DNA from 3 places in the Paraburkholderia phenazinium genome. Region 3 is predicted to be linked to each of the others. Evidence: predicted binding sites of a transcription regulator. Region 3 holds the regulator's gene; each other region holds the start of a gene.
The links. The regulator LexA, encoded in region 3, represses DNA repair genes until DNA is damaged. The targets are predictions, from matches to a motif close to ACTGTATNNNNATACAGT.
Positions count from the first base shown of each region.

Region 1: the regulator LexA is predicted to act here: its motif matches at 1,105-1,122, upstream of recA (recombinase RecA).
Region 2: the regulator LexA is predicted to act here: its motif matches at 1,075-1,092, upstream of BUS06_RS08130 (ATP-dependent helicase).

Region 1 is NZ_FSRM01000001.1:1,271,025-1,273,290, reverse strand. It holds gene recA (recombinase RecA) at 1-1,024, opposite strand, end outside; gene BUS06_RS05975 (response regulator transcription factor) at 1,255-2,010, shown strand; gene BUS06_RS05970 (sensor histidine kinase) at 2,020-2,266, shown strand, end outside.
Region 2 is NZ_FSRM01000001.1:1,741,497-1,743,762, reverse strand. It holds gene BUS06_RS08130 (ATP-dependent helicase) at 1-1,012, opposite strand, end outside; gene BUS06_RS08125 (hypothetical protein) at 1,148-1,399, opposite strand; gene BUS06_RS08120 (hypothetical protein) at 1,520-1,969, opposite strand.
Region 3 is NZ_FSRM01000001.1:3,177,160-3,179,425, reverse strand. It holds gene BUS06_RS14365 (DUF2939 domain-containing protein) at 1-67, opposite strand, end outside; gene BUS06_RS14360 (hypothetical protein) at 250-594, opposite strand; gene lexA (transcriptional repressor LexA) at 625-1,278, opposite strand; gene BUS06_RS14350 (sulfate ABC transporter substrate-binding protein) at 1,609-2,266, shown strand, end outside.

The DNA.
Region 1 (2,266 bases), 1.9 Mb from region 3:
TCGCATTCACGCCCAGCGATTCACGGATGCGGTTCTCGATTTCGCGTGCGATCTCGGGATTTTCGCGCAGGAATTCGCGTGCATTGTCTTTACCCTGACCAATACGCTCGCCGTTGTAGCTATACCAGGCACCGGCCTTGTCGACGATCTTCGCGGACACACCCAGGTCGATCACTTCACCCTGACGCGAAATGCCTTCGCCGTACAGGATGTCGAAAATCGCTTCGCGGAACGGCGGCGCCACCTTGTTCTTGACGACCTTCACGCGCGTTTCGTTGCCGATCACTTCGTCGTTCTTCTTGATCGAGCCGATACGACGGATGTCCAGACGCACGGATGCATAGAACTTGAGCGCGTTGCCGCCCGTGGTGGTTTCCGGATTGCCGAACATCACGCCGATCTTCATACGGATCTGGTTAATGAAGATGACGAGGCAGTTCGTGCGCTTGATCGTGCCGGTGAGCTTACGCAGCGCCTGCGACATCAGACGCGCCTGCAGACCCGGCAGCGAGTCGCCCATTTCGCCTTCGATTTCGGCCTTCGGCACGAGTGCCGCGACCGAGTCGATCACGATCATGTCGATCGAACCCGAGCGCACCAGCGCGTCCGCGATTTCCAGCGCCTGTTCGCCCGTATCCGGTTGCGAGACCAGCAGATCGTTCACGTTCACGCCGAGCTTGCCCGCGTACTGGATGTCCAGCGCGTGTTCCGCGTCGATAAATGCTGCCGTGCCGCCGAGCTTCTGCATTTCAGCGACCACTTGCAGCGTCAGCGTGGTTTTACCCGACGATTCCGGCCCGTAGATTTCGACCACCCGGCCACGCGGCAAACCGCCGACGCCCAATGCGATGTCGAGCCCGAGCGATCCCGTTGAGACCACCTGGATATCTTCGACTGCCTCGCCTGCGCCGAGCCGCATGACCGACCCTTTGCCGAACTGCTTTTCGATCTGCGCGAGCGCGGCAGCCAATGCCTTGCTCTTTTCAGCAGTCAGTCCAGCCGGGCCTTTCTTGCTTTCTTCCATGAATCGTCCTTTGCTATGATGAACGGCGTCTGAGGCAGGTGTGCGGCCCATTCATCACAGACAGCACACTAAACGCAGACACTGTATAAAAAAACAGTAGTTTTGGCAAGCACGATTCGCACATCGATGCATTTATGTGTGGTCAAACTGCACCAAACTACCCACAAAATCTTTGGAGACCGCTGTGCGCCGGGATTTCTACGGTGCCGGCAAGGCTAGGCTGGCGCATCATGCGAATTCTCATTGCCGAAGATGACAGCATACTCGCGGACGGTCTGATTCGATCACTCCGCCAATCGGCATACGCCGTTGATCATGTGAAGAACGGCGTCGAGGCGGATACCGCCTTGTCGATGCAAACTTTCGACCTCCTGATACTCGATCTGGGCCTGCCACGCATGTCCGGACTCGAGGTGCTGCGCCGTCTGCGGGCACGCAATTCGAACCTGCCGGTGCTGATTTTGACCGCCGCCGACAGCGTCGACGAACGCGTCAAAGGCCTCGATCTCGGCGCCGACGACTACATGGCCAAGCCGTTCGCGCTCAATGAACTCGAGGCCCGCGTGCGCGCGCTGACCCGCCGCGGCGCGGGCGGCGGCCCGACGGTGGTAAGGCACGGTTCGCTGTCATTCGACCAGGTCGGGCGTATCGCCTATATCAACGAGCAGATCATCGAGCTGTCGGCACGCGAACTGGGCCTGCTCGAAGTGCTGCTGCAGCGGATCGGCCGGCTGGTATCGAAGGAGCAACTGGTCGATCATCTGTGCGAATGGGGCGAAGAGGTCAGCAATAACGCGATCGAAGTCTACGTGCACCGGCTGCGCAAAAAAATAGAGCCAAGCGGCGTGCGCATCCTCACCGTGCGCGGCCTTGGCTACTGCCTGGAGAAGGCCACCGCGGCAGTGGGGACAACAGGAACTCCCGAATCCAATACGCCCTCCTCACCCGCATCCGCCCAGATGCCCGCGAGCCACCCCTTCAAATAGAGAGCGCTCATGTCCGCACGCGCAGAGCGCGCCGCGGCGCCAGCGGTGGACCTCGACGACGAGGCGCGCGACGCCCGCTACGCGAACCCGTTCGCGCCACCCGACGAAACCGAAGCCGCCGCCGGGGCACGCCCGCGCTCGCTGTTCGGCGAGATCCTCGACTGGATGCTGGCGCCGCTGCTGCTGTTGTGGCCGATGAGCATTGCGGTCACTTACCTGGTCGCCAAATCGATCGCCAACGGCCCGTTCGACCGCG
Region 2 (2,266 bases), 1.4 Mb from region 3:
GATTTTTGGTGAAGCGCTCGCTGGCGAGCTCGATCACCGCGTTCGACGCCGCCAGAATCGGCTGCGTCGAGCGGTAGTTACGCTCGAGCGTGACCTGTCTCGCGGGCGGATCGAAGTGGCCCGGAAAATCGAGGATGTTGCGCACCGTCGCGCCGCGAAACGAGTAGATCGATTGGGCGTCGTCGCCCACCACGGTCAGGCCGCGGCCGTCGGGCTTCAACGCGAGGAGGATAGACGCCTGCAGGCGATTGGTGTCCTGATACTCGTCTACCAGCACGTGATCGAAGCGGCCCGCAAGGTCAGCGGCGATCGCCGGTTGCTCGGCCATCAGGGACCAGTAGAGCAGCAGATCGTCGTAGTCAAGCACGCTCTGTTTCTGCTTGGCTTCCACATAAGTGGCAAACAGCAGCCGCAGATCCGCCTCCCACTCGCGGCACCACGGAAACGCGTCGTTCAGCACATCCGCCAACGCCGCGCCGGTGTTGACAACGCGCGAGTAGATCGCGAGGCAGGTGCCCTTCGATGGAAAACGCCGTTCCTTCGCCGAGAGCCCGAGCTCGTGCCGCACGAGGTTCATCAGGTCGGCGGAATCCTCGCGATCGTTGATTGTGAAGGTGGGCGCGAGGCCGATCAGTTCGGCATATTCGCGCAGCAGACGGGCGCCGATGCCGTGAAACGTGCCCGACCACGTCAGACCCTGTGCTACCGCGGCCCGCGCGCCCAGCGCCTGCCCGGCGATGCGCGTCACCCGCCGGGTCATTTCGACCGCGGCCCGGCGTGAAAACGTCAGCAGGAGGATTCGACGGGGATCGACACCCTTGACGACCAGATTGGCGACCCGGTGCGCCAATGTATTGGTCTTGCCCGACCCCGCGCCTGCAATGACCAGCAAGGCGCCGGTCGGCTGCGTGACGTTGCCGGTGTCGTATTCGACGGCTTCGCGCTGCGCGTCATTGAGCCTCGCCAGCCAGGCGGCAGTATCGGACGGCGCGGGTTCGGCAACGGAGAGCACGGTGTCTGGGCGGCAGATAGAGGGTTACAGGGCATGGGCCGCAAAACAGCGCGGCGCCGCATACTGTATATCCATACAACCGGCTCCGACAAGCACCCTTTTTTTCCTCAACCACCGAGACGACGCCCCGCACCCCTACTCCTTCTTCGCGTCCTTTTCCTTCGCATCGGCCGCGGCCTTATCGGCGTCAGACTGCGCCTCCGTCTTCGACTTGTCGGCCTTCGCCTGAGCGACATCGGACTTCTTGTCGGCCTTCGCCTGTTCCTTGGCAGCCTTTTTGTCGGCGTGCGTGGGCGTTGCGGTCGAGTCGTTAGTTTGCGCGAACGCAACCGGCGACACGCAGCCGGCAATCAGCGCCGCAACAATCCAGTTCATGGGCTTATTCATGCAATACCTCCCTCAGGATCACGGACAGGCCATGGACAACCCGTCGATAAAATTGAACGGGCCGGCCGCGGCAAGCCGCGCCGGCCCGTCGGAGCGGCTCACCGCCCCCTTGCTACATGCTTAGTGCTTGACGTCGGAAGCATCATCCTGGTTCGGCGTCTGGCCTTGCATGCTCATCTTCATATCGTTGTTGGCCGTCTGCTTGTCGGCCTTCTTGTTAATCTTGGCGTCACGGACTTGCTGCTTGTACTGCGACTTGGCCGCGGCCTGCTGCTGCTTCAACTCTGCCTTCGACGCCTTCTTCGACGCGCTGTACTGAGCATTGGCCTGCGCATCCGCGTCGCGCTTTTGCACCAGCGGATCGGTCGAGCCCGATGCCGTCAGACGCTGCGGCGCCGGGGTCGGCGGCTGGACGCCTTGCGCGGCCGGAGCCGCTGTATCGGCGCCGGGCGCCGCCATTTGCTGGCCCGCACCGCCGGCATCCGGTTGCGCGTTGGTCTGCGCGAACGCACCGGTAGCGGCAAAAGCAGTCAGGGCGGTACCGATCAGGAGCGAACGAATCTGGGTCATAGCTTTACCTCTCTAAAATTGTTGTCAGGACTCGGGCGGCAAGCCCACCGAAGATGCTGGCGGCGCGTATCGTCCGGTCTGCTGCGCCCCCGCCGTCGAAGTGACGGAAGGTCACGCAGACAGCAGGTTTTTCTACAGACCTGCCCTTTGCGAGTGAAGTTCGCGAGAAACGGTCACTGTTACGCACCGTTTCATTTTCTAACGAAAACATAACCTATGCTTTCAACCAGCATAAGCCAGACTACCTGAGGCTACACATGCGACTTCTGGCTTATGATGCGAACCCCGTTACCCTTG
Region 3 (2,266 bases):
CAATGACAAGCACTGTGACGATCAGCGGCCGCGCGACGCCGCGTTTTGCAGGTGTTGAAACAGCCATCGGGCGAGCTTCTCCGTGAGGTGTGATCAAACGTGGACCGCATTCGCGGGAAAACGATCCCCATACGACCGATGCACGATTATCCCTGAGCCAACCGCGCGCAACCTCACGTAATGATCTTTACCGGGTGCGCGAACTGCCTGACGGCCGGTTCACCCACCTCTGGGCTTTCTTCCGGATGCTTACTCGAACATCGCATTCTGCACGCCGGCCGTTTCTTCGGCGATGCAGCGGTCGATCATGCGGCACACGGCGTCCACCGTGCCGACCATGATCAGACGCGACGGCCCGTGGTACACCCGCACCGGCGCGCGCCGGGCTGGCTCCGCCGTATTGAGCCCTGAATTTAGCGACACCCGTGCGAAGGCCGGCAGCGCCGACGGCAAGGTCGAAGCATGCGGCTGCGGGTCGTCGAACAGCGAAGCAGTAACACTGGACGCCTCGATCGGCGCGCACGGTACGAGATTGCGCAAATGGCGCAGGCGACCGAACTGACGGAAGGGCAGCAGGCGGGCAAGGCGTTCCATGATTCTCTCCAGTCGTTGTTCAGGCAAGGTTCAGAACTCAGTGGGGCGGATCAGCCCCACTGCGATGCCTTCCAGTGCGAATTCCGCACTGCCGGCCTGAACAAAGATATTTTCGTAATCGGGGTTCTCGGCGATCAGCTCGATGCCATTCGGCCGGCGCTTGAGACGCTTGACCGTCACGTCGTCGCCCAACCGCGCGACGATGATCTGGCCGTCTTTGGCTTCGCTTTTCTTCTGTACGGCGAGCAGGTCGCCGTCGAAAATGCCGGCGTCCCGCATGGACAACCCGCGCACCTTCAGCAGGTAGTCCGGCTTGCTGGAAAAGAGCGCCGGGTCGCAGGCGTAATGCTGCGAGACGTGTTCCTGCGCAAGGATCGGGCTACCCGCGGCCACCCGGCCAACCAGCGGCAGCGACAACTGCATGATGCTGGCGTGCGGCAGCGTGAACTGATGCGGCCCGTCGTCCTGACTGGCCAGCAGTAGCCGGATGCCGCGCGACGCGCCCGCGGCGAGCTCGATGACTCCCTTGCGAGCAAGCGCGCGCAAGTGCTCTTCCGCCGAGTTAGCCGAGCTGAAGCCCAGCTCGGCGGCGATCTCCGCGCGGGTGGGCGGAAAACCGGTGCGTTCGATGGCCCGGCGGATCAGGTCGAAAACTTCTTGCTGTCGTGCGGTGAGTTTGGTCATGGGGTCACTGTATGGATAGACAGGTGACTGTATTTTTATACAGTATCCGGCGCAATTCAAGCTTTACTTTAAGTTCTCGACCCTGGGTGTCAGTGGAACGCCGTCAGACGGCGTCCTAACACCGGTTTTCGTGCCGCAACGCCGCGTCTGGCTGTCATTACCACTTTTGAGTATTAAAAAATGAAGAAACATTATTTTTAATGATGAAAGCCCTTCGATAGACTGGGCCTCGAGTCGACGCAGGCAAGACGCGCGCAAGACCTCAAACACCAAACACAACAGACAGGAAGGGGCACGTTGCCTCGCCTGACCACCACGCGGAGAAGCTGGATGATCGATCAGGGCACGGGGCTCGCACGCAGGACCAGGAAGCTCATCACGGTGCTGGCGCTTGGCGCCGCAGCGGCACTTGGGCTGGCCGGACAGACGCAGGCGGCGGACACGACGCTGCTGAATGTGTCGTACGACCCAACGCGCGAGTTGTACCAGCAGATCAACGAGGCGTTCGGCAAACAGTGGAAAGCCCAGACCGGCGACACGATCACCTTCAAGCAGTCGCATGGCGGCTCAGGTGCGCAGGCGCGCTCGGTTCTTGACGGGCTGCAGGCGGACGTCGTGACGCTCGCGCTCGCTTATGACATCGATGCGCTTGCCAGCAAGGGCATCGTCGACAAGAACTGGCAGAAGCGTCTGCCGGACAACGCCGCGCCGTACACCTCGACGATCGTATTTCTGGTGCGCAAGGGCAACCCCAAACACATCAAGGATTGGGACGACCTGGTGAAGCCGGGCGTGTCGATCGTCACGCCGAACCCGAAAACCTCGGGCGGCGCACGCTGGAACTATCTGGCGGCGTGGGCGTATGCCGAGCATCAACCGGGCGGCAATGATCAGAAGGCCAAGGAATTCGTCACGAAGCTGTACAAGAACGCGGGCGTGCTCGATTCGGGCGCGCGTGGGGCGACGACGAGCTTCGTGCAGCGCGGTA